DNA from 4 places in the Paenibacillus sp. NPDC093718 genome. Region 2 is predicted to be linked to each of the others. Evidence: predicted binding sites of a transcription regulator. Region 2 holds the regulator's gene; each other region holds the start of a gene.
The links. Region 2 encodes Rex, which represses fermentation and respiration genes when NADH is low (regulators of the CRP and FNR family bind a similar motif). Its sites were predicted from a motif close to TTGTGAAATATTTCACAA; they were not measured.

Region 1 (6,225 bases), on a different contig from region 2:
GGCCCAGCCGTTCAATGCCGCTTCACCATGGAAGTTAGGCACATTGGGGTTATCGGTAGCCGCTGGGTGATTAATCAGTGTTCCTTCGGTAATGATCAGTCCGACGCCATTCTCCGCACGCCGGCGGTAGTAAGCGGCCACATCCGGGCCTGGAACGCCGTTCGGAGAGAACCCACGCGTCATAGGGGCCATCACCACGCGGGATGGAAGAGTAAGGTTACCGATGGTATATGGCTCGAATAGGGATGCTGTAGATCGGACACTTTGATTTTGATTGCTCATGTATGGAATCCTCCAATATGTTTAATATGCTTTTCTGTATTTTTATAAAAATAGATATATATGATAAAAAGAAAGAGCTTTTAAGCTTAATCTTCAATTTGAATTTGCTTTTTAAGCCTAAAGCTCTTCCTTGAGTTGTTCGATAAAACGCTTAATGCCCTCCTCATTACGTCTGTAATATGTCCACTGGCCCGCTCGATGGGATTCCAGTAGACCAGCCTTTTGCAATTTGACGAGGTAGCCAGAAACGACCGACTGAGCGAGTCCTGTTTTTTCTGAAATGGAGCCCACGCAGATACCGCCATGAAAATCACATTTGGAAGGCATGTGATCCTGCGGAGCAAAATGTTCCTCCGGATGCTTCAGCCACTCCAGAATTTTAAACCGGGACTCGTTTGATAGTGCTTTGATGGTTTGTAAGGTATCCATGTGTTTCATTATATCTATTTTTATAGAAATGTAAATATGATTTTTGAAAATGATGACTACCGGAGGATCAGGACGAGACCGAGCGTTCGTTGTTTTGCCAAAAGAAAGATGCAGGCTACAGCTTACTGCGCTCCCACAAATTCAGCAGATTTGATGCCGGCTTGACGGCCGAAAATAATGATCTCGGCAACGGAGTTGCCGCCGATCCGATTTTGACCGTGCAAGCCGCCTGTTAGTTCGCCGGCTGCAAACAATCCAGGAATAGGCTTGCCGTCTTTATCCAAAACTTCCGTGTTCGTATTGATTTTTACGCCGCCCATGGTGTAGTGAATACCGGGGGCGATTAAGATGGCATGGTATGGCGCCTCGGACAAGTCGTTATCCATGCCTGTTGTTCTGTTGAATTCGGTATCTTTATTGTTCTTCACCGCGCTGTTCCATGAATCCAGTGTGGCTTTAAGCGAATCGGCTGGAACGCCCATTTCATTGGCCGAAACCTCGATTGAATCTCCATGAATGACAAAGCCCATTTTTTCATATTGCTGAATCGCTTTGACGCGGGATTTTACCCCGGAATCGAACACAAGATAAGCCGATTTGTCAGGAAGCTTATTGATGGCGGCGGTGACGTTGTCCCGAGTATCCAGTTCGTTCGTGAAACGTTTGCCTTCACTGGAAACGAGAATCGCACCTTCTCCGCGAACGGCTTCCCCGATCAGATAGGATTTCTCCTGCTGTACCGTCGGGTGAACCTGGATTTGATCCATATCGACTGTTGTGCCGCCGAGCTTTTCGATCATGGTAATGCCATCACCGGTGCTGCCTTCTTGGTTGGTGGTCACATAACCTTTCAGATCGGACCGAACTTCGGAAATCATGTCCATATTGGCTCCGAAACCGCCGGTTGTCACAACGACGGCATTCGCTGCAATATTTTTCTCGTCGTTCCCGTTGAAGATGACTGTGACGCCGTTTACCTTGCCGTCTTTTTCCGTAATATCCGTTACCTTAGCATTGACGAATAGCGGAATTTCTTGTTCTTGTACATTTTTCACCAGTCCGTTGACAAGGTATTGTCCTACCGCCGAGCCGTCCTCAGGACGGTGCGTGCGCTTTTCGTTCATGCCGCCCGTAATGGTGATATTGTTCAGCCGAATTCCGATGGAATCCAGCCAATCGATCGCGCTTGCCGAGTTGTCAACAAAGAAACGAAGCATGTCTTTGTCGTTGGTTCCGTGACCGCCCTTTAGAGTCTCTTCGTAAAATAAATCGTTGCTGTCCTTAATGCCCTGTTCTTGTTGGAACTTGGTTTCGGAAGCGTTCATGCCCGAAGATGACTTTATGGTATTCCCGCCGGCAATCGGCATTTTTTCAAAAATAACCGGGTTCATGCCTTTTTCTTTTGCCTCAAGGGCAGCAGACATACCGGCCCCGCCTGCACCGACGATGATGATATCATACTTTTCTTTGAGCTGATCGAACGGTGTATAACCGGTTTGGGACGCACCCGAAACGGCCGTTTCTTGGGCTTCTTCTTTTTTCGCGTTGCTCTGATTCCGATCCTGGTTCCCGCTGCCGCATCCCGCGATCACGAGCATGAATGAGAGAATGAGTATAAGCGTTGCTGCAACTTTCTGTTTCACTGTATAACCCTCCACTTTCTCTATATCTGTTTAGTTGACCGAAGAGAGCCAAACGAAAAAAGAGGGCGTAACGTAGAGCAACGAGAAATGAAAGGAAACATGAGCGTTACCTTTACTCTCCGAATCTCATAAATTCGCCGGGTGCCTCCTACCGTCTGCCTCGTTAGGTCCTCTTCATTTTAATATAGGGCGGTCAATTAAGTGGTGAATTATTTCACAATTGTGAATCCATTTCCAATATTGATACGATGGTGATGAATGTAGTATTCGATATTTAGGGGCTATAACATCATATAGTCGAAGTCCCATTGGATAGATGATATGGAACATCAACGAGCGCACCAATCCAAGATGGGTGCGCTGTATGGGAAAAAATAAACACGATAGATCCCTGGTCCTTATGGCTTCAGGAGACCTACCGTGTTTATTTATTCTTTGAAGGCTAGACCCTTCTCGGCAAGAGCTTCGCGTAGTATTCTGACCGCTTTGGGTCCTACCCCGTGAAGCGCCAGGAGTTCTTTCTCGGATGCTTGGGTGAGGTCAGCAAGCTGATGATAACCTGCGACGATAAGGGCTTGGCGTGCGGGTTTGCCGGCCTTAACGGGAAAGCCGCTTTCTGCAGCCGGAGTGGGGGTTTTGTCACGCATGGAGATCCCTCTCTCTTCGATTGTTATGTTCAATGGATACAAGGCACAAGAATGAGTGGTAGAGGTTAAGTTTGTAGGAATAATCAGTAAGATTATGTTATACATCTAATGTTCTGTAAAGAACGAATCCTATAATCATGGAAGAAGGACAGATTCACGGATCGTTTAGACAATCTTCATAAATTCTATTGACAATCTTAATGAGAATAATTATCATTGTGCTGAGCGTTGATAATGATAATTGTTCTCAATAATTATTATTAATAAACAATATCTACAATACATAGAAGGTAAGAGGGGGAGAAATTCGATGCGCAGTATGAAGGGGCTCGTGTTAATCGTATTGATATTTGCTTTGGCTTTAGCCGGTTGCGGCGGTGGCGCGGCATCCAATGAAGGAGTCAGCTCCACGGCAGCGAAGAATTCGGATCAAGGGGCCGCGCAGGGCGGGGATAACACCGAAGCCACGCCGGAGACCCGAACCATCAAGCACGCTCTGGGCGAGACAAAAATTACGGGCGTTCCGAAGCGTATTGTCGCGCTGGAATGGCTTTACGCGGAGGATGTCCTGGCACTTGGTGTTCAGCCTGTAGGCATTGCAGACATTGAAGGGATGAACCAATGGGTGAACATCCCGGTAGAGATCGGGGCGGACGTTACCGATGTCGGCACCCGTCAAGAGCCTAATATGGAGCTGATCGCTTCCTTGAAGCCGGACCTGATCATCGGTTTGAAATCGAATCTTGAAGCTGGCTATGATACATACAACAGCATTGCCCCCACCTTGGTGTTTGATCCTTATCCGACTGAGGGACAAGGGGATCAATATGAAGAGATGGTTAATACCTTCAATACGATTGCTGACGTGCTTGGCAAAAAAGACGAAGCCGCGAAAGTGCTTAGCGATCTGGATCAAACCTATGCCGATGCCAAAGCCAAGCTTGAAGGAGCCGGCATGACGGAAAAACCGTTTGCGCTTGCCATGGGGTACAGTAACCAGAATGCGGCGATCTTCCGGTTATCGACGGATAATTCCTTGGCTGTCAAAATTCTTGAGCACATTGGGCTGACCAACGCCCATAAGCCAAATCAATTTGAGGTTTACGGATTCACCACCGCGGACGTAGAGGCATTGCCTCCCCTTCAGGATGCGAATTTCCTGCATATTATCCAGGATAGCGATAACATCATCGAGAACCAATTGAAGGACAATCCGGTGTGGAAAGGTCTGAACTTTGTTAAAGAAGACCGCGTGTACGCACTTGGCGGTGACATGTGGCCATACGGCGGCCCATTGTCTGCCCAAACTATGGCCCAGAAGACAGCTGATCTGCTCACAAAATGAGTCTCGGCAACAAACTGGCACAAGGCTCCGCGCCGGTGAGCATCCATCCAGCCCCACCCGTTTCATCAGGTAGGGGCTGGAAGCCGTTATGGATGCTGGTTGGAGGCCTTGTGGCTCTGCTATTTCTCACGTTTATCAGCTTGACGCAAGGGCTAGCCGATATATCCGTCAATACGGTCGTGCAGGCCCTGGTGTCTCCGCAGGATATTGCGGATCACCATCTCATTCGCAGCGTGCGCCTTCCGCGTACGGTCATGGGCCTGTTGGCTGGCGCCGCCTTGGCGGTGTCGGGCGTGCTTATGCAGACCGTCACGCGCAACCCGCTGGCATCGGAGACGACGCTTGGCGTGAATGCCGGCGCTTATTTGGCCGTCGTGGCGGGGATGATCTTCTGGCCGGGACTGCTGCATCAGTATGCCCTTCCACTGGCTGTGGCAGGGGGGACGCTGGCGGCCGTCGCCGTCTATGCGCTGGCGGGAAAAACGCAGGGCTCACCTCTACGGATTGCATTATCCGGGATGATTGTTACCCTGGTTTTATCCTCCGTTACGAGTGCACTGGTGCTGCTGAACCAGCAAACGACGCAGGGGATTTTTCTGTGGGGCTCCGGCTCGCTTATTCAGAATGACTGGGATGGCGTAGCTTTTTCATGGCCGTGGATCATTGGCGGGCTGATCGTGCTGTGTTTGGCGGTACGTCAGTGGGACATTCTGACCCTCAATGAGGAGTCGGCACGTTCCCTTGGTCAAAAAGTCGGCACCACCCGCTTGCTTGCGATGGGGGCAGCCATTGTGTTGGCCTGCGTGACCGTGAGCGTGGTGGGTCCGATTGGCTTTATCGGGCTGGTCGCTCCCCATCTGGTCCGCCTGTCCGGCGTGGTCCGGCATGCGGGGTTAATTCCGCTGGCTGCCTTATGGGGCTCGGCTCTGCTTGTCGGCGCCGACACGGTGGCCAGGATGTTCATAAACGCCTACGGTGAGCTTCCGGTCGGGGCCATTACGGCTATGATCGGAGCCCCGTGCCTCATCTGGCTTGCGATGCGGGTATCCCGCTCGTTGATCGGAGGGCGCGGGTCTTCCGGCGGATCGATCATGGCGGGCACGAGCCTGCGCCGGATACCTTATCCGGCCTTGGTAACACTGTTCAGCGTGCTGCTGGTGCTGGTATGGGTATTCAGCCTGATGAGCGGCAGTCTGCGCATTCCCTTCACGGAAGTGCTGGCCGTTCTTACGGGAGGCGGCGAGTCGATGTATCGCCAGATTCTGCTCGAGTTCCGCCTTCCCAGGCTGTTAACTGCCGGGTTGTCCGGCATGGCGCTGGCCGTCAGCGGTAGTCTTCTGCAGAATGCGGTCCGCAATCCGCTGGGGGATCCCCAGGTGATCGGAGTAACCAGCGGAGCCGGTGCTGGCGCACTGCTCCTGATGATCGGTTTTCCGCAATTGTCGGCAGGCTGGGTCCCGGTCGGCGCGGTTCTTGGGGGGATGGCTGCAGCCGCTTTGGTATATGCGGTGTCCTGGAAAAGAGGACTTCATCCGACGATTCTTACGCTGGTCGGCATTGCCGTTGCCGCGCTTGGTTCCGCCATCATCAATCTGATGATCATTCATGCCAAGGTCGACGTAGCCCCCGCATTATCCTGGATGGCGGGAAGCACATATAACCGGGGCTGGACGGAGGTGCAGCGGATTGTTCCCGCTATTCTGATCCTGCTTCCTCTGGCTGCGTGGCTCGGGCGGAAGGTGGATCTGCTGACGTTCAGTGAAGAAAGCTCAACCGGTCTCGGTCTTCATGTGCGGAATACCCGGATGTATGTCACCATCATTGCGGTGCTATTGGCTTCGATCGCCGCAGCCAATGTCGGCTCGGTCGGCTTTATCGG
Region 2 (6,225 bases):
TGCCAAATCAAGATTCAAAGTAACGGTATTCTGTTTAATATCTATATGTGAATCCTTCACGCCGTCATATTGTGACACAACTTTGGCCAGCGGATTTTGCAAAGCCATCTGCCGATACAGAAACCATCCGCCAAAGAGAACCGATGCTGAGATCACGACAGTCAGCATGATAGGTACAATGCGTAGTTTCATGAAGTTCCTCCTTCATTTCTGTATGAAATTTTGTCTATCATGTTGCAACACAATAATACATATAACAACGATATATAGGGATGCATGTATTTTATATGCTCATTTTGTACAAGTATGAGTATATCACATCTTATATACTTTTTCATGCATGTCTGTGAAAATATTTAGAACAGTTTTTCCATTATCATTTCTGAATACGCTTACAATTATGAGAGAGAAAAAGAGAAGCCCCCTCTTAAATAGTAAGGGACGCCTCTCTTTACTTCGTTTTTTATTGATTTGGAAGAATAATGTCATTACCGATGGTGTTACCGTCTTGAAAACGATAAAACCGATAACCGCGCTGACCGTTGTGTTCATACTGCAGCTGCCAGGCATACTCGCCCTCATACATTCCAGGCAGCAACCGCTTAATTTCTACGCCAGGCAATTCGTTATAAATCTGATCCCGCATCTGGGCTTCCGACATCCCCGTATTCAACAAAACGGATTGGACAGCGTCGGCACCTTCAACAGGTACGTTGTCATCCGTAAATTTTACCCATACCATACGATCTTGATTGTCTTGATCCTTCCCGCTTATCACCCAATAGTTATTATCCTCGCCCCACACCGATTTATAGGTTTTCCCGGACGTAACCAATTGGCCATGCTGTTTGGCGGCAGCAATTGCCATTCTTTCTTCATTCCATGTATCTTTCATAACATATGAATAATAGAGCTGTAAACCAAGCAGTAACAGCAGCACGCCGGATACACTCAGCAATATCCACTTCGTTTTTTTCTTCAAATCCGTCTTCCTCGCTCCCCTTGATTATTCCCTAGAGGGTTGTAAGACGCTCAAAGGCACGCTGCGCTTCCCGGCGGATACGTTCCTCATCGAGAGTAAGACTCGCGCCATTCTTCACGACCTGCTTGCCGTCAACCCATACATGCTCAACATCCTTCGCACTGGCGGAGTAGATAGCATGAGAAATGTAATCCGTCTTCGGAAGGAAGTGCGCCTGATCCGTGTTCAATGCGATCATATCTGCCTTCATACCTACCGCAAGCGTACCAATATCCGTAAGGAAGGCTGACTTGGCTCCATATTCTGTACCCATCCGAAGCGCTTCGGATGCTGGAATCGCGGTTGGATCCCCGCTCACTCCTTTATGGATCAGTGCGGCCAGCCGCATCTCTTCAAACATATCCAGATTATTATTGCTGGCAGGTCCATCGGTACCCAAAGACACGGTGACCCCGGCTTTCAGCAGTGCAGGCACGCGAGCGATGCCGCTGGCAAGCTTCAAATTGCTGCCTGGATTATGCGAAACCATCACTTGATGTTTGGCCAGAATTTCGATTTCTTCATCGGTCAGATGAACGGCATGCGCAAGCAGCGTTGGACGGGAGAACATGCCAAGCTTCTCTAGATGCGCAACAGGCCGAAGTCCGTAGTCATTTACATTCTGAGCGACTTCCGTTTCCGTTTCGGACATATGCGTATGCAAAGGCAGATTCAAATCATGTGACGCCTGCACGAATTTTTCGATGAAATCCGGCGGGCACGTATAGGGTGCATGCGGTGAGATCATCGTCGTAATTCTACCGTCAGCCTTGCCATGCCAGTCTTTCGCGAATGCAACCGCCTCATCCAGCTTCTGCTGCTGCACCTCAGGCGGACATAATCCGATGACACCGCGTGTCAGAACGCCGCGCATTCCGGAGTCCTGCACAACCTTCGCAACCTGATCCATATGATCATACATATCCACAAATGTCGTGGTTCCGCCTTTGATCATCTCCAGCACGGAGAGTGAGGTTCCCCAGTATACATCGTCGGCCGTGAATTTGGCTTCCATTGGCCACATCTTTTCCTGAAGCCATACCTGTAGTGCCAGATCGTCGCCATACCCGCGAAGTAGCGACATGGCCGCATGACCGTGCGTGTTCACCAATCCAGGCAGGAAAAACAGATGGGTTCCGTCGATGATTTCTGTTCCCTCTTGGACAGTCGGCTCTTCTTCACCCAGGTAGGTGATCCGGTCATTCTCCACGACCATATATCCGCGTAACACGGATTTTCCTTCCTCTAGTACCGCAAACGTTCCGTTTTTAACCATCCACTTCGTTGTCGTCATGTGCTGCATCCTCCTTGCCGTTATCCAAATAATAGGCCAAACTCTGCAAATCCGTAGTAAAATCAGCCGTATGAATCCGGATATGGGATGGAGCTTTCAGGATGGTCGGCGCAAAATTCAGGATAGCCTCGATGCCTGCCGCGATAAGCTGATTCGCTACATTCTGCGCCTCAAAATCCGGAACGGTGATAATTCCGATACGAATGCCGTACTCATGAACCGTCTTCTCCAGTTCCTCCATCGGCTGTACGACCAAATTGTTAATTTTCATACCAACTTTGGGAGAATACGAATCGAAAACCGCCACAATCTTCATATTGTCCTTTAGAAATGCATTGTAATTCGATAATGCATGTCCAAGATTACCGGCCCCAATCAATGCGACATTGATCTTCTGGTCCAGCTTTAGAATCTGGCGAATTTTCTCGATCAGATAAGATACGTCATATCCGATCCCTTTCCGTCCAAAATCACCGAAATACGCTAGGTCCTTACGAATTTGAGCAGGATTGAGGTCCAGTTTCTGTCCCAATTCCTGGGAGGAAACCGTGGAGACCTCCCTTTTCTGAAGCTCATTCAAATAGCGCAAGTATACAGGTAATCTGCGGACCACGGCTTCCGAAATTTTTTCCGATTTCATGCATGCTCCCCCTAATAATAGGTTAATAACTACATTTGTTTGTGCTCGTTCATGGTTTCACTTTATTCAGCTTGATTCCCTATGCCTGCCTCTGCCTGCAGCCATTCCGAAATTCGGGGAACGATTCCCTCTGTCGGCATGTGCTCCATCTTCGGTCCCGGCAAGGAATATAAAAAATACTTCCCATAATAGGATTCAATGACCCGAGTATCGTAGACGATGACAATCCCCTTATCCTGCGCGGTCCGTACCAATCGACCAAATCCCTGTTTGAAGCGGATGACCGCTTGCGGGACCGATAGCTTCATGAACGGGTTCTTCTTCTGCTGCTGCAGCAATTCGCTCTTGGCTTCGACCAATGGGTGGTTCGGCGGCTGGAACGGCAGCCGGACGATGGCAAGGCAAGTGAGTGCCTCACCGGGTATATCTACCCCTTCCCAGAAGGAGCTGGTACCCAGCAGGACCGAAGCGCTGCTATCCTGGAATCTCCGGATTAACTTGGTTCGGCTGGTTCCGTCCATCCCTTGTCCCAGTACCGTAATATCGCTGGATGCCAGCGCCTCCTTCAAGGGCTCATGCACCTGACGGAGCATGCGGTACGAGGTGAACAGGACAAGCATGCGACCATGTGTCGCGATTGCCGTATCAGCCAATGATTGCACAAGTGTATTCACAAAGAGCGCATCCCCGACCGAGCCCTTCACGCTCGGAAAATCGCGCGGCACAACAAGGAGTGCCTGCTCCCTGTAATTAAACGGGGACGGCAGCAGAACTGTGTTCAGGTTGCCGCTATCTGCCGCTTCCTGAAGACCCAAGTTCTCGATCATGAACTGAAACGATTTGTCCACAGACAAGGTCGCCGATGTCAGGATCACGCTTTGTTTCTTGTCAAAAAACAATTCCTTTAAGTGGGTGCTGACGTCGACAGGCACCGCGTAAAGCTGCAGCGATTTGCCGCGGAAGTTGCCGTTGGCCTCCATCCAGTACACCGTACCTTCATCATTCAGGGCCATGAAGGACCTCAGGTCCTCACGGTGTGCGGCCAGGTCCTTAAACAGACCCGATAGGTCTGTCAACAGACTGTCCGCGCTGTAGTCGTCCAAATCTTCCTTCATTTCGGCGATCAGCTTGTCACCCTTGCGTACGACATCGCCCAGCGTCAGATGAATTTGATGCTCCAGCTCGGCAAGCGAATCCCAATCCTTCGGCTTCTTCAGAGGCGATAACCGAAGCGAGAATTGACCGGCATCCCCCGGGGTCGCATCTCCGCGTTCCGGAAGTAGTCCGAACAATTGATCGCTGAGCCTGTCCCAGTTCTCTTTGGCGGTGATCAGGTCCGGATAGATCCGATCGATGATGGAAGACCACTCGACAGCCTTTTCATGCGATGATGCTTGCAGCAGCTGGCGAAGAGCCGGAAGCTGACCGCTGCGGCTGTCTTTGTACATACGGGTCAACGTGTGGACAACCGAAAAATATTTCATCTGCAAGCCAAGGTGCTTGCCAGCGACGTCCTCCAAATGATGCGCTTCATCGATGACGAGACGCTCATAACTCGGAAGCAGCTGGTGATTCGCTTTCACGTCGGTGAACAGCTTCGAATGATTCGTAATGACAACATCCGCGATGCCCGCTTCATGTTTGGCCCTGTGATAATAGCATTTGCGGAACCATGGGCAGGCACGGCCCAGGCAGGAATCCGAATCACTGGAAATGGTCTCCCAGAAATCCCCTCCGCGACCGCCAAGGTTCAGCTCCTCATCATCCCCGTTCTCCGTCTGGGTCAGCCAGACCAGCATCTGCGCCGCGGTGATCACATCTTCCTTCGGGGAATGAAAATCTCTTCTATTTATTTTATGTTCAAATTTTCTCAAACACAAATAATGGCCTCTTCCTTTGAAAATAGCCGCTTTAAAAGGAAAAGGAACAACCTGGGTGAGCAGGGGAATATCCCGGTCACGCAGCTGTTCTTGAAGGTTGATCGTATGCGTGCTCACCATAACCTTCTGTTCCTGCTTCACGCTTTGATAAATCGACGGCAGCAAATACCCGAGGGATTTGCCTGTTCCCGTGCCGGCTTCGATCAATAAATGTTTATTCTCATCGAGTGCCTGCATCACTTCCTGAAACATCATGTCCTGGGCATCCCTGCTCTCGTAATGAGGCAGCGTTTCCTTTAGACGTTCACGGACATCATTCATGTATTGCTCAAAGCTTACATCAGCCAAGGGATTAGGCTCCGACTCATCCCGGACAGGCGCAATATCGTTCCAATCGTCAACTGCCATGGCAAATTGACGATAGTACGTATGGGTGTCCCCGGCTTGTACAGCCTGGAGCTCCCTGTCAGCACGGATGCCGTCAAAGAACCAGGCCAAATCGCTGTCCTCGTCGGCAAACAGGTCGCTTAAACGCTGCACGGTAAGCAGAGGAAGCTCATCAATCTCCTCCAGGCATTTCAGCAGCGCATAGGCTGTGGCAAGCGCATCGCTGTCCGCCTGATGCGGACGGTCATGCTCCAGGCCGAAATGAGAGGACACCATCCCGAGCTGATAAGAAGGCAGCGAGGGAAAACATATTTTTAAGAAGTGCATCGTATCTAGAATTCGGCCGCTGAACGGTAAATAACCGCAGCGATCGAGTGCATTTTGCAAAAAGTTAAAATCAAAAGCGACATTATGCCCAACCAATACGACATCGTCGAGCATGGGCACGAGTTCCATCATCATTTCTTCCAATGACGGAGCATCCGCTACATCACTGTCGGAAATGCCGGTCAAACCGGTAATAAAAGGAGGGATCGGAATCCCGGGATTGACATAGGTGCCGTATACGCGGGAGATGCTTCGATCCTCTTCGATGATGGCCAGTCCAACCTGAATGATCTCATCTGCTGACTGGTTGCCCGTGGTTTCAAAATCCAATACGGCAAATTTCATTTCGATAAAATCCCTTTCCTCCAGACTAATTAACAGCATACCAGAAGTTGCGGGTTTTGAACATTCCGGGTAAAAAATCCCCGCTCTCCTCCACCGCTCCATACGGCAAAAAGCGATACCAAAGTCTCAAGGATGAGCTCTGGCATCGCTTCTTGTTTGGGCTTGATTTCTACAGCAAAGAGATCAATTGGCTGCCGTACTGGAGCTCACCGCGATTCTGCTTGCAGACCTCCAGATTGATAATGGGGTCAGGAAGCGTCGGGTCGCTGTGAATCGCCAGTGCGAAATGCTCCTCGGCCTTCCCTTGTTGTCCATTTAACACCTCGATGCA
Region 3 (6,225 bases), on a different contig from region 2:
ATGGTCTCGGGATGCCCCGGTAATATCGTTGCGAGCGTCAGAAGTGTCATATTGGCTACGCTATGCTCGTACCCTGTCGCAATGAAAGCAAACAGACACCACCATATTAAGATCAGCTTTGTCGTTTCTCCTTTGGACCGAATCCCCATCCACAAGGCCAGACAGACAAGCCAGTTACACAAGATACCCCGGAAGAACAGCTCCATAAACGGATCATTCATTTTCTTGGCGGCAGCCGTGAAGATGAGATGGTCCGGCGGCAGGTCTTTGAACAGACCGGAAGCATACACCAGATAGCTGAGCAGAATCGCCCCTGCCAGATTGCCGATAAACACGAGCACCCAGTTTTTCAGCGTATCCCCCATTGTCGTTCGACCGGATAATGTGCTTATCGTAAAAAACATATGATTCCCGGTAAACAGCTCTGATCCTGCGAACACCACCAACGTGAGCGCGATCCCGAATGCAGCTCCCATGACGAGGGATTGGAAGGGTGAACCGGCAGCTGCGAGCGGCGCCCCCAGTTTAAAGATCAATACAATTCCAATGCCGACATACGCGCCGGCCAGCATAGCCGATACCATATAGCGCAGCAGATTATGATTCATCTGCTCCTTTTTCCCGACGGCGGCATTAACTACGGCTTCCACATCCGTTTTAAACATGGGATACCACCCCTTGATTTCGTCTGTTTAATATGCGATAGCTGGCCTTAAACACCCACCTCAACCTTCCCGTCCACGGCGCGAATCCGATATACACGAACCTGGCCTTGATCCGGAGCCTGTACGAGCCCGGTTGAAAGCTCGATCTTCCAATCGTATAACGGATCGTAGATGTAGTGCCCGGATACGATGGCTTCCGAGAGTGGCCCTCCTTTTGGATGCGGGCTTTGATTGTCCAGCGCAAACCATTGATGATCCGAAGTCCGGAAGATGGCAATCTCCCGGTCTCCGAGATGGACCACCCTTCCGAGCTGTGACAGAAAATCATTTTCATTCCCTACCGTAATAAATCTTTCGGTTTCCATAACATGCAGCCTCCACTTCTCTTGTCTATTCCCATCCATACTGCGACAAACTCTCTATGTTCAGGCGGCAAAAGGGAAGTAGGTTCCTCCCTCATCTATTTGCTGATCACTGGTCTTGCATCTTCGAATAACGTATTGCGCAGCTTCTCATCGTTCAGCACTTTCTTCCAAGGATCCTCAACTTGCTGCAGGGCAAGCTCGATTCTCTCCACCAGTTCCTTACGCTGCTTGGGATCGTCCAGGATAACCGCTCGGATTTGTTCCAGTCCCAAGCGCTCTACCCACTCCGATGTTCTCTCCAGGTACTTACCGGTTTCACGGTAATACTGCATCAGGGCTCCGCAGATTTCGATCAGCTCTTCATCCGTTTTCACTTTGCAGAACGAATCAGCCAGACGTGCCTTCGTGCCGCCGTTGCCTCCAACGAATATTTCCCATCCACCGTCATTGCCGACAATCCCGATGTCTTTCGTGCACGACTCGGCACAGTTTCGCGGACATCCGTTGACCGCCATTTTAAATTTCGCCGGAAAATCCAGTCTTTCGAATTTCTCCTCGAGGAATGCCCCCATACCCATCGAATCCTGCGTACCGAAACGGCAGAACTGGGATCCTACACAGGTCTTCACGGTCCGCAGCGATTTGGCATATGCATAACCCGACGGCATATCGAGCTCTTCCCAGACACTCGGTAAGTCTTCCTTCTTAACACCGATGAGGTCCAGACGCTGTCCGCCGGTAACCTTGACAACCTTCACATTATATTTAAGCGATACATCCGCGATTTTCTTCAAATCCTCCGGAGTGGTAACGCCGCCGTACATTCTTGGGACTACCGTATAAGTGCCGTCTTTCTGAATGTTGGCGTTCATCCGTTCGTTGACAAAACGGGATTCCCTCTCCTCCTGATGGGTTACCGGGTTCAGCATGGCCAGATAATAATGAATGGCCGGGCGGCATTTCGAGCAGCCTTCCGGGTTGCTGAAGTTCAGAACATGCATGACTTCCTTCGTCGTGGTAAGGCCCTTCTCACGGATTTCCGCGACGATTTCATCCCGATCGAGTGTCGTGCATGGGCATATGCCTTGTTTGCCTGCCGCCTTAAAGCCATCGCCCAATACGCTCTGAAGTATTTGCTCCACGACAGGTTTACAGCCGCCGCACGAGCGGGTAGCACCTGTGCAAGCTTTGATCTCATCCACTGTCGTATGACCTTGGAGAGTAATGGCATCCACGATGGCTTTTTTGGTTACGCCATTGCATCCGCATACGATCTCATCGTCGGGCATCTTTTCCAGTGAAAATGCCTTGGCGCCTCCTGTCCCTGCACTATCCGTGCCCATGATCGAATCGTAAATCTCATCCGTCATGGCTGTCTTTTTCCGAATCATGGATTGAAGGCTTGCCGAATCGCTCACATCTCCAAACAATATCGCCCCGACAATAATGTTATCGCGAATTAATATTTTCTTATAAGTCTTGCGCCAATCATCTTTCGCGGTGATCACCACGTGTTCGGCTTGCTCCATGAACTCGCCGGCAGAGAATACATCAACACCGCTGATTTTCAGCTTCGTTGATACAATGCTTCCCTCGTAAGGCTGGCCTTCCACGCCGCACAGATGCTTCGCCAGTACCTGTCCCTGTTCGAACAACGGCGCAACCAGGCCGTAGCAAACGCCCCGATGCTCGCAGCATTCGCCAACCGCATACACATCCGGCCAGGAAGTTTGAAGATAATCATTAACTACGATTCCCCGGTTCACTTCGATTCCGCTCGCTTGGGCGATCGCGGTGTTCGCTCTGATGCCCACTGCCATGACCACAAGGTCGGCTTCAAGCTCATCCCCATCCTTGAACCGGAGTCCCGTGACTCTGGTATCTCCCAATATTTCAGTTGTTTGTTTGCCTAGTAAGAAGTTGATACCCTGCTGTTCAAGCTCCCTTTTCAGCATGCCGGATGCCATTGAATCCAACTGGCTCTCCATCAAATCCTGCATGAGATGAACCACCGTCACCTCCATGCCGAGGCTGACCAATCCCTTGGCAGCTTCCAGACCCAGAAGCCCCCCGCCGATGACTGCCGCTTTCTTGTACGCCTTAGCGGCTTGAAGCATCTGGTTGCAATCGGCAATGTTTCGGAAACCGATAACGCCTTCTTTGTCACTACCCGGTACGGGTAAGATAAAAGGCTTCGAGCCCGTTGCTATCATTACTTTGTCATAAGGCACCGTCAATCCGTTGTCAGCTGTCACGACCTTGCGCTCTCCATCAATGGCTGTTACGGTGACACCCGTGTGCAAAGTGATATGGTTATCCTCGTACCATTTCCAATCATTCAATACAATGTCATCCAAGGTTTTGCTGCCTTCCAACACATACGACAGCATAATGCGGTTATAATTCGGATGAGGCTCCTGTCCAATGACGGTGATGTCAAAATTCCCACCCAATTTAATGATTTGCTCGACCGTGCTAATCCCGGCAATACCGTTGCCAATGACAACTAACTTTTCTCTCTTTATATTGGACATAAGTTTGATTCCTCCCCAACACGTTTATCTAGATCGTGGTATTCCGTTCCTTTCACATAAATTATATCGTCTGACGGCATTATTTTTTGTGATATATTTCACATAAATCGTTAAAATTTTAAACAAAAATGCCAAATAACCCTGTCCGCGTCGGAACAAGGTTATGATGAGAAAACTCTCTATATAATATCGGCTTCCATATAGGCTCGTTCGCCGCTTGGCACTTTTAAATAAGGGCGAATACCCGCAAACCCCTTCGCGTCCAGATTCACCCCGGTCATCCAGTTCCCCTCTAATAAGCCACCATCCGATTGCATGGTGACGGCAGGCGCCTGAATATGCTCCTGATACAGAACGATGCCGGCATGTATGGTCTTAAAGGCTTTTCCCTGCTCCACCAACGGTACGGCGCTGATATACGTCGGCACAAAGTAATTCGCGATTACATCCAGCTCTTCCCCGTCAAAAAACGGCTCGCTGCCAAGGAAGGGATGCATCATCACGATTTTCTCATAGAGTGACCAGATGATCATCTGCAGAAATCTCCCTGTTCGTCCCATATTCTGCCCGGTAGCATGAAATCGATCGGTTTCATAACCAATGAACTTCCATCCGCCGGGGGCTTTGACCCATTTCTGAAACATGACTGAAGCACTGGTACCGTTTTGGTTAACGTTTTCTGCAGGTTCCGGGCTTGTTCCAGAAGCAGCTAACCACAGGGAGTCCGGCACATACTGGCTCAGCATCCGCTTGGTTTTCTCAAAAATATGAAGCACTTTTAATGAAGCGTTTTCAAGTTCTGAGATGTCCTCTTGTCCATAATGGAAACGGGAGATATACGTCCGCTTGGTCATGGGCTCGCCTCCTTGATATGCCGCTCTCGTTATTTACATCATATAGCAGCTGCGTCCGCTTGGTGCATGTCCACCTATTCTTGCCGTAAATAAACAGGAACCATACTTCCGTTTAGAAAAAAAACCCTGAAATGAGGATGTCTCATGCCAGGGTTTAATCATCAAGGGGAGTCTTAAGATGACTCATCTTTCGACCCATTGTTCTGCCCAGGATGCAATTTGCTCCATCACCGGACGAAGTGCTTTGCCTTTTTCAGTCAGTTCATATTCAATACGTACCGGTGTTTCCGGATAGACATGACGAATCAGTATCCCTTCACATTCCAAATCCTTCATCCGCTCGGAGAGCATTTTATCGCTCATGGACGGAATCAAATTCGAAATATCCTTAAAGCGCTTAGGCCCGCTCATCAACGTTTGAATAATCAAACCGTTCCACCGTTTGCCCAGAAAAGAAAATGCAGATTCAAAACGGGGACACATCGTAACATTTGTAACTTCCATATCCCTTCACCTCTTTACGAAGTCACCTTGTTTATAGAAACTCATAAGCTTAATCAAAAAACTAGAAAACTTACGAATTGTAAGTATGTTTCATTTTAGCACATTTCCGAGAAACTGAAAACCACCTAGCCCCTTTTTCCCATAAAATCAGCTTTTATCCCATAAAACACGAGCCAAAATATCCAAATCATTCTCGATCAATGTGGACAATTTCCTATTATACAGTACGGCCGCTGGATGGAACAGAGGGAATATCTTATAGGTTTCCACCGAAAACATATAGCCTGCACTTGGATTCTCCGGGTCTGCTGCTTGCTGGACCGGGCCCTCCATCAGTTTGCCATGCAGCGATGTCACCGTTTCATGACTTCCGATTAACCGGTGCAGTGCCGTATTTCCCATGGGTGCGATAATGTGCGGGCGAACCCATCGGATTTCTTCATCAAGCAAAGGTGCATGGGCCAATATCTCCGCCTTCGTCGGTGTGCGATTAGAACGGCTGATGACGCTCTCGCCCGTGGATCTCACGATTAGCTTTTCCTTATAGGGCCTGCTTCTCATGGCACTGGTAATATACACTTGCTCCCGGGTCAGGGTCAGGCGTTCCAGGTAGGCATTCATCTCTTGCCCGGCCTGCCCTACAAAAGGTAAACCTTCCAGAACTTCATGGGCGCCGGGTGCTTCCCCAATAAACATAATCTTGGCGAAGCGGACTCCTCTCCCCAGCAGGAAGCCCTCAACGGGTTGATGGACAAGCTTGGCCTGGCATATGGCGATGATTGCGGGATCTACAGGTGCGCTTTGTACTTCATTCATGTGTACAGCCCCCCTTCTTGTATATCATACAATACCCCATACTTAGGTATATTCTATCCCTAGCCGGCAAAAACATTTCGGTGAACATACACCGCCAACGATAAAACGAGCCGCTCAAGGGCTCCCCCTGAACGACTCGTTAACGCATGACTTCTTAATAAACGCTCGTAAACTTAGACTAAAACGGGAAGCGCGCGAACCGGCTGACTGTTGCCGAAGGTTTGCTTGCCTGCTGTAGAATAAGCCCAGTTAATCGCATTGGTGATCACTTTCAGCACTTCGGGGTTGTAGTAGGTTGGATAGGTCTCATGCCCCGGACGGAAATAAAAAATGTTTCCATGGCCACGCTTGAACGTGCAACCGCTGCGGAATACTTCGCCGCCTTCGAAATTGCTGACAAATACCAGCTCGTCTGGGGCTGGAATATCGAAGAACTCGCCGTACATTTCCTCGTGCTCGATGATGATCGGGCCTGTAATTCCTGCCG
Region 4 (6,225 bases), 650 kb from region 2:
TTTCCAACGTGAATCTAACGGCGGATACAGGCAGCGGCCCGAAAACCGTGTACTATGTGAACGATGACTTCGAAAACCTTGAAGCCGGCTCGGTACCTGACGGATATGGCGTGATCCCGCAGCCTCAGGATGCGGAGCATACGGTCACCGTGGAGGAAGTCCCCGTCAATTCTACGGGCAACGATTCGGAAAAGGCGCTGAAGGTATACGATAATGCTGTTGGCAGCACAGGGTTTACAATCAACTTCCCGAGACAGGCAGGCACGGTTGTTGTCGAGACGGATTTCATGTCACCGGCCATGCCCGGCACTTCGGTGCTGCTTCAAATCAAGGATGCAGAAGGTACCAAGACGCCGATTGCTCTTGAGGTGCGCAAGCCTCAGTTACCGATTCAGGAGGATGCGTACGCCCTGGTTTACAAGAACAAGAATGGTCAAGACGTCAAGCTGACCAACCTACCGGGCGCCAACCGCTGGTACAATCTGAAAGTCATTGCAAATGCGGCGGCTAACACCATGGATATTTACGTGGACAACGTACTGGCAGCCGAGCGGGTTGAGCTTCGGGACGACATGCGGACCTTAGGGCTTGGAAGCGCCTTGTTCGGCAGGACGCCCGGAACCGGCAAGGGCACCTATTACTTCGACAACATCAAGATATACGTGGAGCCGGCAGCCGCACCTAAAGGTTTGCGCGCGATCCCGGGGAACGGGAAGGTTCAGCTGGATTGGAACAGCGCGCAGGGAGCTCTATCGTATACCGTGAAAAGAAGTACGACAAACGGGGGACCTTACGAGACCGTTGCTGCCGATTTGAGTGCTTCCAACCCATCGTATACGGATACGAGCGTCGTCAATGAAACCACTTATTATTATGTGGTTACCGCCGTGAGTGAGCTTGGAGAAAGTGATCCCTCCAACCAAGTGCGTGTCACGCCTTCGGTGAATGCCGTGAAGCCGCAAGCGCCGACGGAGCTCACGGGACTTAGCCGTCACACCCAAGCTGATCTTACCTGGCAGCCGGTGGAGCATGCGGTCACCTATACGGTGAAACGAAGCGAAATCCAGGAAGGGCCTTATATCGAGGCAGGACGTGTGGAAGAGCCTTTCTTTAGAGATACGGGTCTTGTAAACGGTAAAGTCTACTATTATACGGTGACGGCGACAAGTGTTGCCGGCGAAAGCGAGGCGTCCGAGCCGGTCGCGGTACGTCCGGTGGCCCCGTTACAGTCGCCTGCGAACGTTAAAGCGAGTGCCGGCGATGCATCGGCGGCGATCTCGTGGAACGCCTCACCTGACGCTTCGAGTTATCAGATCAAGCGAAGTACCGTTCACGGCGGCCCTTACACGGTCGTTGCCGATCAAGAAAAGGATGTCCGCTATGAGGACAGCGGATTGGAGAACGGGACGGCTTACTACTATGTCGTTTCCGCACATAACGGCACCGCTTCAAGCGCAAATTCTGAAGCGGTTCGGGTCATTCCATTCCCTGCGAATACCGCTCCGCCTCCGGGTGATCTTCAATTAACTCCCGCCAAAGACCGCGTCAAGCTGTCCTGGTCAGCCGTAGAAGGCGCAGCTTCTTACCAAGTTACAAGGTCGGAATCCAGAAACGAAGAAGGTAAAGTCATCGCGTCTGATTTACGGCAGCCCGGTTTTATCGATACGGATGTCGTTACCGGTAAAACCTATTATTATTCGGTCCAGTCGGTGAACGAGAACGGACCGGGAGTCGGAAGCTATCCTCAAGGGGCAACGCCTGCTTCGGTCATCATCGTGGCCAAGGACGGCACAAGTATATTTACGAGCGTTCAAGCCGCGGTGGACTCCATCCCGGAGGGCAATACGGACCGAACGATAATCTATATCCGTAACGGAATCTATGAGGAGCAGGTTACCGTACCCAAAACGAAGCATGCCGTGAGCTTGATCGGCGAGAGCAAGGAAGAGACGGTCATCACCTATACCGGGATAACGGGCACCGGATTCAATGAGCGTGCCACTGCCGTCGAATCCGATGATTTTACAGCCGAGAACATCACGTTCGCGAATGGAGCAGGTGCCCAAGGCCCGGCGGCCGCAATGGATCTGCGGGGAGATCGGGCATTTTTCAACAATGTCCGCATGATCGGTTATCAGGATACGTTCTTTGTGAACAATACCGGGAAACGGGTGTACGTGAAGAACAGTTATATTGAAGGAGCGGTGGATTTTATCTACGGACCTGGAATCGCCGTGTTTGACCGGAGCGTCATTCACAATGTCCGTTCAGGTGGATATATTACAGCCGCCAGCACCCCGGAAAATCAGTCTTACGGATATTTGTTCATCAACAGCAAAATTACGGGAGCGGACGGAACCTTAGATGTTTATCTTGGACGTCCATGGCGACCGTTTGCCCATGTGTTGTTCATGAACTCGGAAATGGAAGGAATCGTGCACGATAAAGGCTGGCATAAATGGGGAAGGCCGGAAAACGAGAATACCGCCAAATACTACGAATTTAACAATGCCGGACTTGGTGCGGCAGCCGAAACCCGCGCAAATTGGTCGAAGCAGCTCACGCCGGACGAAGCCAATCTGTACACGATTCCATTGATGATGAAGGGGGCGGATGGCTGGGATCCGACCATGATGCCGGTTCTTCCAGAGCCTTACGGGGAAGCGGACGATACGCCGCCGCACACAACCTCCAAACTAACGCCGGAACAACCTAACGGCCTGAACGGCTGGTACACGGTGCCGGTTACCGTTGAATTAAGCGCGGAAGACGACGGTTCGACCGTTACCGAAACCGTCTACAGCTTTGACGGTATCACCTGGATTCCGTACTCTGGGCCGATCATTCTGGATCGGGAAGCGGCATCGGCTGAGATATACTATCGCTCCGTCAACGCTGCAGGTCTTGAGGAAAGCATCCAATCCATTGCACTGAACATTGATCTGTCCCCACCGGATATTCAGGTAGAGACACCGGCACAAGAGGGAGGATGGAAAGTCTCCAGCGACTGGACGCCGGACATCCATCTCACCGACTCCGTTTCCGGCATTGATGGAAGTCGGACGGTCATCAAGCTGGACGGTCAACCCGTTCAACCCGGTGAAGCGATCCCGCTGTATCAGCTTCCGCTCGGAAGTCATGTCTTAACCGTTGAAGGAGCAGACATTGCGGGCAATACGGCAGAAGCTGAGATTGAATTTCAGACGGTTACGAGCACCGGCAATATGATCGCTTTGATCGAACGGTTCCTAAGCAGCGGAGAGATTGGGAATGCCGGTATCGCCAACAGTTTGACGAAGAAGCTGTAGAAGGGGAATCTGGTCAGCTTTGAGAACGAAGTCCGGGCACAGCGCGGCAAGCATCTGTCGGAAATGGCGGCGGACATCCTGCTGCGGCATGCCGAGGCATTAAGGGAAGATATTATATAAGTTTTAAAGTCCTCAAATTTTGAATCAAGCTGGAAATCATGATGCTTCTATTCTAGAATCCACAAAACAGGGATGATGATATCCCTGTTTTTGTGTTGCCCTGGCTCCGTTGTTCTCCGATCCTGAACGTTCACATAGTGTTTCATTTCAGTATGACTGCAATCACATGTACGGAACCAGGAATTTCATATACTTGGGTTGTAAGAGTGAAATAGTTCACAAAGACGGAATTTAGTCTAAGGAGGTTTGACTATGAGTTCATTCACGCTTCAGAGCCACGTATCCGATATTGTTACATCCATCCCGCAAACTGCGGATTTATTCCGATCACTCCGGATTGACTTTTGTTGTGGAGGGCAGGTGCCATTGGAAGAAGCGGCTAAACAGCGTAATTTGGAACCTGCCGCCGTACTGGAGAAGGTTCAATCCCTGGAGAACAAGTTTGTCGATTATCAGGAAAGCCGTCCGGCTTCACTGAAGGAATCCGAACTGATTGAACACATCCAGCATAAACATCATGCCTTCTTGCGGGATGAATTACCTGCTTTAACGCCGTATGTGACGAAATTGGCCCGCGTCCATGGTGAGCATCATCCCGAGCTTCTCCGGGTGCAGGAGCTTTTCTCGGATCTGAAAAAAGAACTGCTGGATCATACGAAAGATGAGGACGAGCATGTATTCCCCCTTATCTTGAACTTTGTTGCAGAGCCTAACCACCAAGCTGCAGAAGAGCTTAAGCCGCATGTGTCTGAGCTGGAAGATGAACATGCTCACGCCGGCAGATTGCTTCAAGAGCTTCGGGAAGTGACCGCTGATTTCGAACTTCCATCGGATGCCTGCGGCACGTATCGGCTGGTCTATCAACGGTTGGCCATGCTTGAAAAGGACACCTTCGAGCATATCCATCTGGAAAACAACATATTGTTTGAGCGGATTCGCCAAGCGGTATAACTTTGGTTAGAACCCCTTCTTCACTGGGTGAGGAAGGGGGTTATCATTACCCGGCTAGATAGCAAAGCACCCTGAATAATCTCAGCGGCCGTATCTGCCCGCCTGGAAGGATGGGGTGCCTTTAACACATTGTTTGAAGACCGTGAAAGTGAATGAACGTCTGCCCGGATGACTATCGAACCGTACAATAACGCCCTAACCTTTATGGTTAGGGCGTTATTGTTTTGTCATGATTAGCGTACAGACTCCTTCCCCGGGTAGGGAGAAGAGATCAAATAAAATTCACTTAACAATTACCTGTATTTAGTCGATAATTATATAGATCAGTTGGAATTATTCGACACAGGAGGGTTCATATGGATTACTCGAAATTGGGAAAACAATTCATAGGCGGGGAATGGCGAGACGGTAAAAGCGATAAAACGCTGCCTGACATCAATCCATATAATGATGAGGTCATTACGGCTTTTCAAATCGCGAGCGTTGCAGACATTGATGATGCCTATCAGGCTGCCTATCAAGCTAAGCTGGAATGGGACAAGGTTAACCCTTACCTTAAACGCGACATCCTTGAAAATGCTGTTAAATATATTGAGTCGCATGAGGAAGACATGACGTCCATTATTGTTCAGGAGCTGGGCGGAACGCGTCTGAAGGCGGCATTCGAGATCGGTCTTGTGAAAAATATGATTAAGGAAGCGGCTACGTTCCCCCTTAGAATGGAGGGAAAAATTTTACCTTCCACAGAGGATGGCAAGGAGAACCGCCTGTATCGGATTCCGGCTGGCGTGGTTGGGGTTATCAGTCCGTTTAACTTCCCTTTCTTCTTGTCCATGAAGTCCGTCGCCCCGGCATTAGGTGCCGGCAACGGCGTCGTGCTGAAGCCGCATGAGGATTCGCCGATTACGGGCGGAACCTTGATCGGCAAGATTTTCGAAGAAGCGGGTGTACCGAAGGGCCTGTTGAATGTTGTGGTGACAGATATCAAGGAGATTGGCGATGCGTTCGTTGAGCATCCGATTCCGAGAATCATTTCTTTCACGGGTTCGACCAAGGTTGGAAGCCATATTGGCCAGCTGGCCGTCAAGCACTTCAAAAAGCCGCTGCTGGAGCTCGGCGGGAACAGCGCGTTCATTATCCTGGAAGATGCTGATATCGATTATGCGGTACAGGCGGCAACGTTCAGCAGATTCACGCATCAAGGCCAGATCTGTATGTCGGCCAACCGGATTCTCGTACAGAAGTCGATCTATCAGGAATTTGTAGATAAATACAAAGTGAAGGTTTCCACCCTTACAACAGGTGATCCGAGCGATCCGCAGACCATTATCGGGCCCGTCATCAACCATCGGCAGGCAGAAACACTGGAGAAGCTGATTGAGAAGGGCATAGAGCAAGGTGCAGTTCCACTGGTGCGGGGTAAAATCACCGGCAGAATGGTGGAGCCTACCGTCCTCGTTAATGTGAAACCGGATATGGAGGTAGCACAAGAGGAATTGTTCGGCCCGGTTGTGTGTATCATCCCGTTCGAAACGGAAGAGGAAGGAATCGCAATCGCCAACGACACACGTTTTGGGCTCAGCGGGGCAATTCACACCTCCAATCTTGAACGCGGGGTTGAAATGGCGAAGAAGGTCCATACAGGCATGATCCATGTAAATGATGTCACGATTAACGACGAGCCGATTGTAGCATTTGGCGGAGAGAAGCAGTCGGGGTTGGGTCGTCTGAATGGGCAATGGAGCCTGGATGAATTTACGACCATGAAATGGATATCGGTTCATTACGGACAAAGGAAATTCCCGTATTAAGGGTTGGGGGAGATAGGCATGAATAATGTGACTGA

Region 1: a site for Rex is predicted at 2,557-2,574, ahead of ACQKPA_RS30025 (flavocytochrome c). Genes of this name have one in related genera too.
Region 3: a site for Rex is predicted at 3,651-3,668, ahead of nirB (nitrite reductase large subunit NirB). Genes of this name have one in related genera too.
Region 4: a site for Rex is predicted at 3,633-3,650, ahead of ric (iron-sulfur cluster repair di-iron protein). Genes of this name have one in related genera too.

Annotation. Positions count from the first base shown of each region.
Region 1 covers NZ_JBNNUS010000015.1:15,467-21,691, reverse strand. The annotation lists gene ACQKPA_RS30035 (NADH:flavin oxidoreductase) at 1-282, opposite strand, end outside; gene ACQKPA_RS30030 (ArsR/SmtB family transcription factor) at 400-711, opposite strand; gene ACQKPA_RS30025 (flavocytochrome c) at 834-2,354, opposite strand; gene ACQKPA_RS30020 (DNA-binding protein) at 2,783-3,001, opposite strand; gene ACQKPA_RS30015 (ABC transporter substrate-binding protein) at 3,312-4,346, shown strand; gene fhuB (Fe(3+)-hydroxamate ABC transporter permease FhuB) at 4,343-6,225, shown strand, end outside.
Region 2 covers NZ_JBNNUS010000002.1:851,710-857,934, forward strand. The annotation lists gene ACQKPA_RS09650 (hypothetical protein) at 1-192, opposite strand, end outside; gene ACQKPA_RS09655 (DUF5590 domain-containing protein) at 464-982, opposite strand; gene ACQKPA_RS09660 (amidohydrolase) at 1,014-2,315, opposite strand; gene ACQKPA_RS09665 (redox-sensing transcriptional repressor Rex) at 2,290-2,955, opposite strand; gene dinG (ATP-dependent DNA helicase DinG) at 3,018-5,894, opposite strand; gene ACQKPA_RS09675 (hypothetical protein) at 6,064-6,225, opposite strand, start outside.
Region 3 covers NZ_JBNNUS010000006.1:361,413-367,637, reverse strand. The annotation lists gene ACQKPA_RS20025 (formate/nitrite transporter family protein) at 1-665, opposite strand, end outside; gene nirD (nitrite reductase small subunit NirD) at 713-1,030, opposite strand; gene nirB (nitrite reductase large subunit NirB) at 1,126-3,564, opposite strand; gene ACQKPA_RS20010 (hypothetical protein) at 3,744-4,418, opposite strand; gene ACQKPA_RS20005 (winged helix-turn-helix transcriptional regulator) at 4,602-4,922, opposite strand; gene ACQKPA_RS20000 (uracil-DNA glycosylase) at 5,070-5,738, opposite strand; gene ACQKPA_RS19995 (ThuA domain-containing protein) at 5,912-6,225, opposite strand, start outside.
Region 4 covers NZ_JBNNUS010000002.1:203,242-209,466, reverse strand. The annotation lists gene ACQKPA_RS06805 (pectinesterase family protein) at 1-3,308, shown strand, start outside; gene ric (iron-sulfur cluster repair di-iron protein) at 3,681-4,379, shown strand; gene ACQKPA_RS06795 (aldehyde dehydrogenase family protein) at 4,736-6,190, shown strand; gene ACQKPA_RS06790 (methyl-accepting chemotaxis protein) at 6,209-6,225, shown strand, end outside.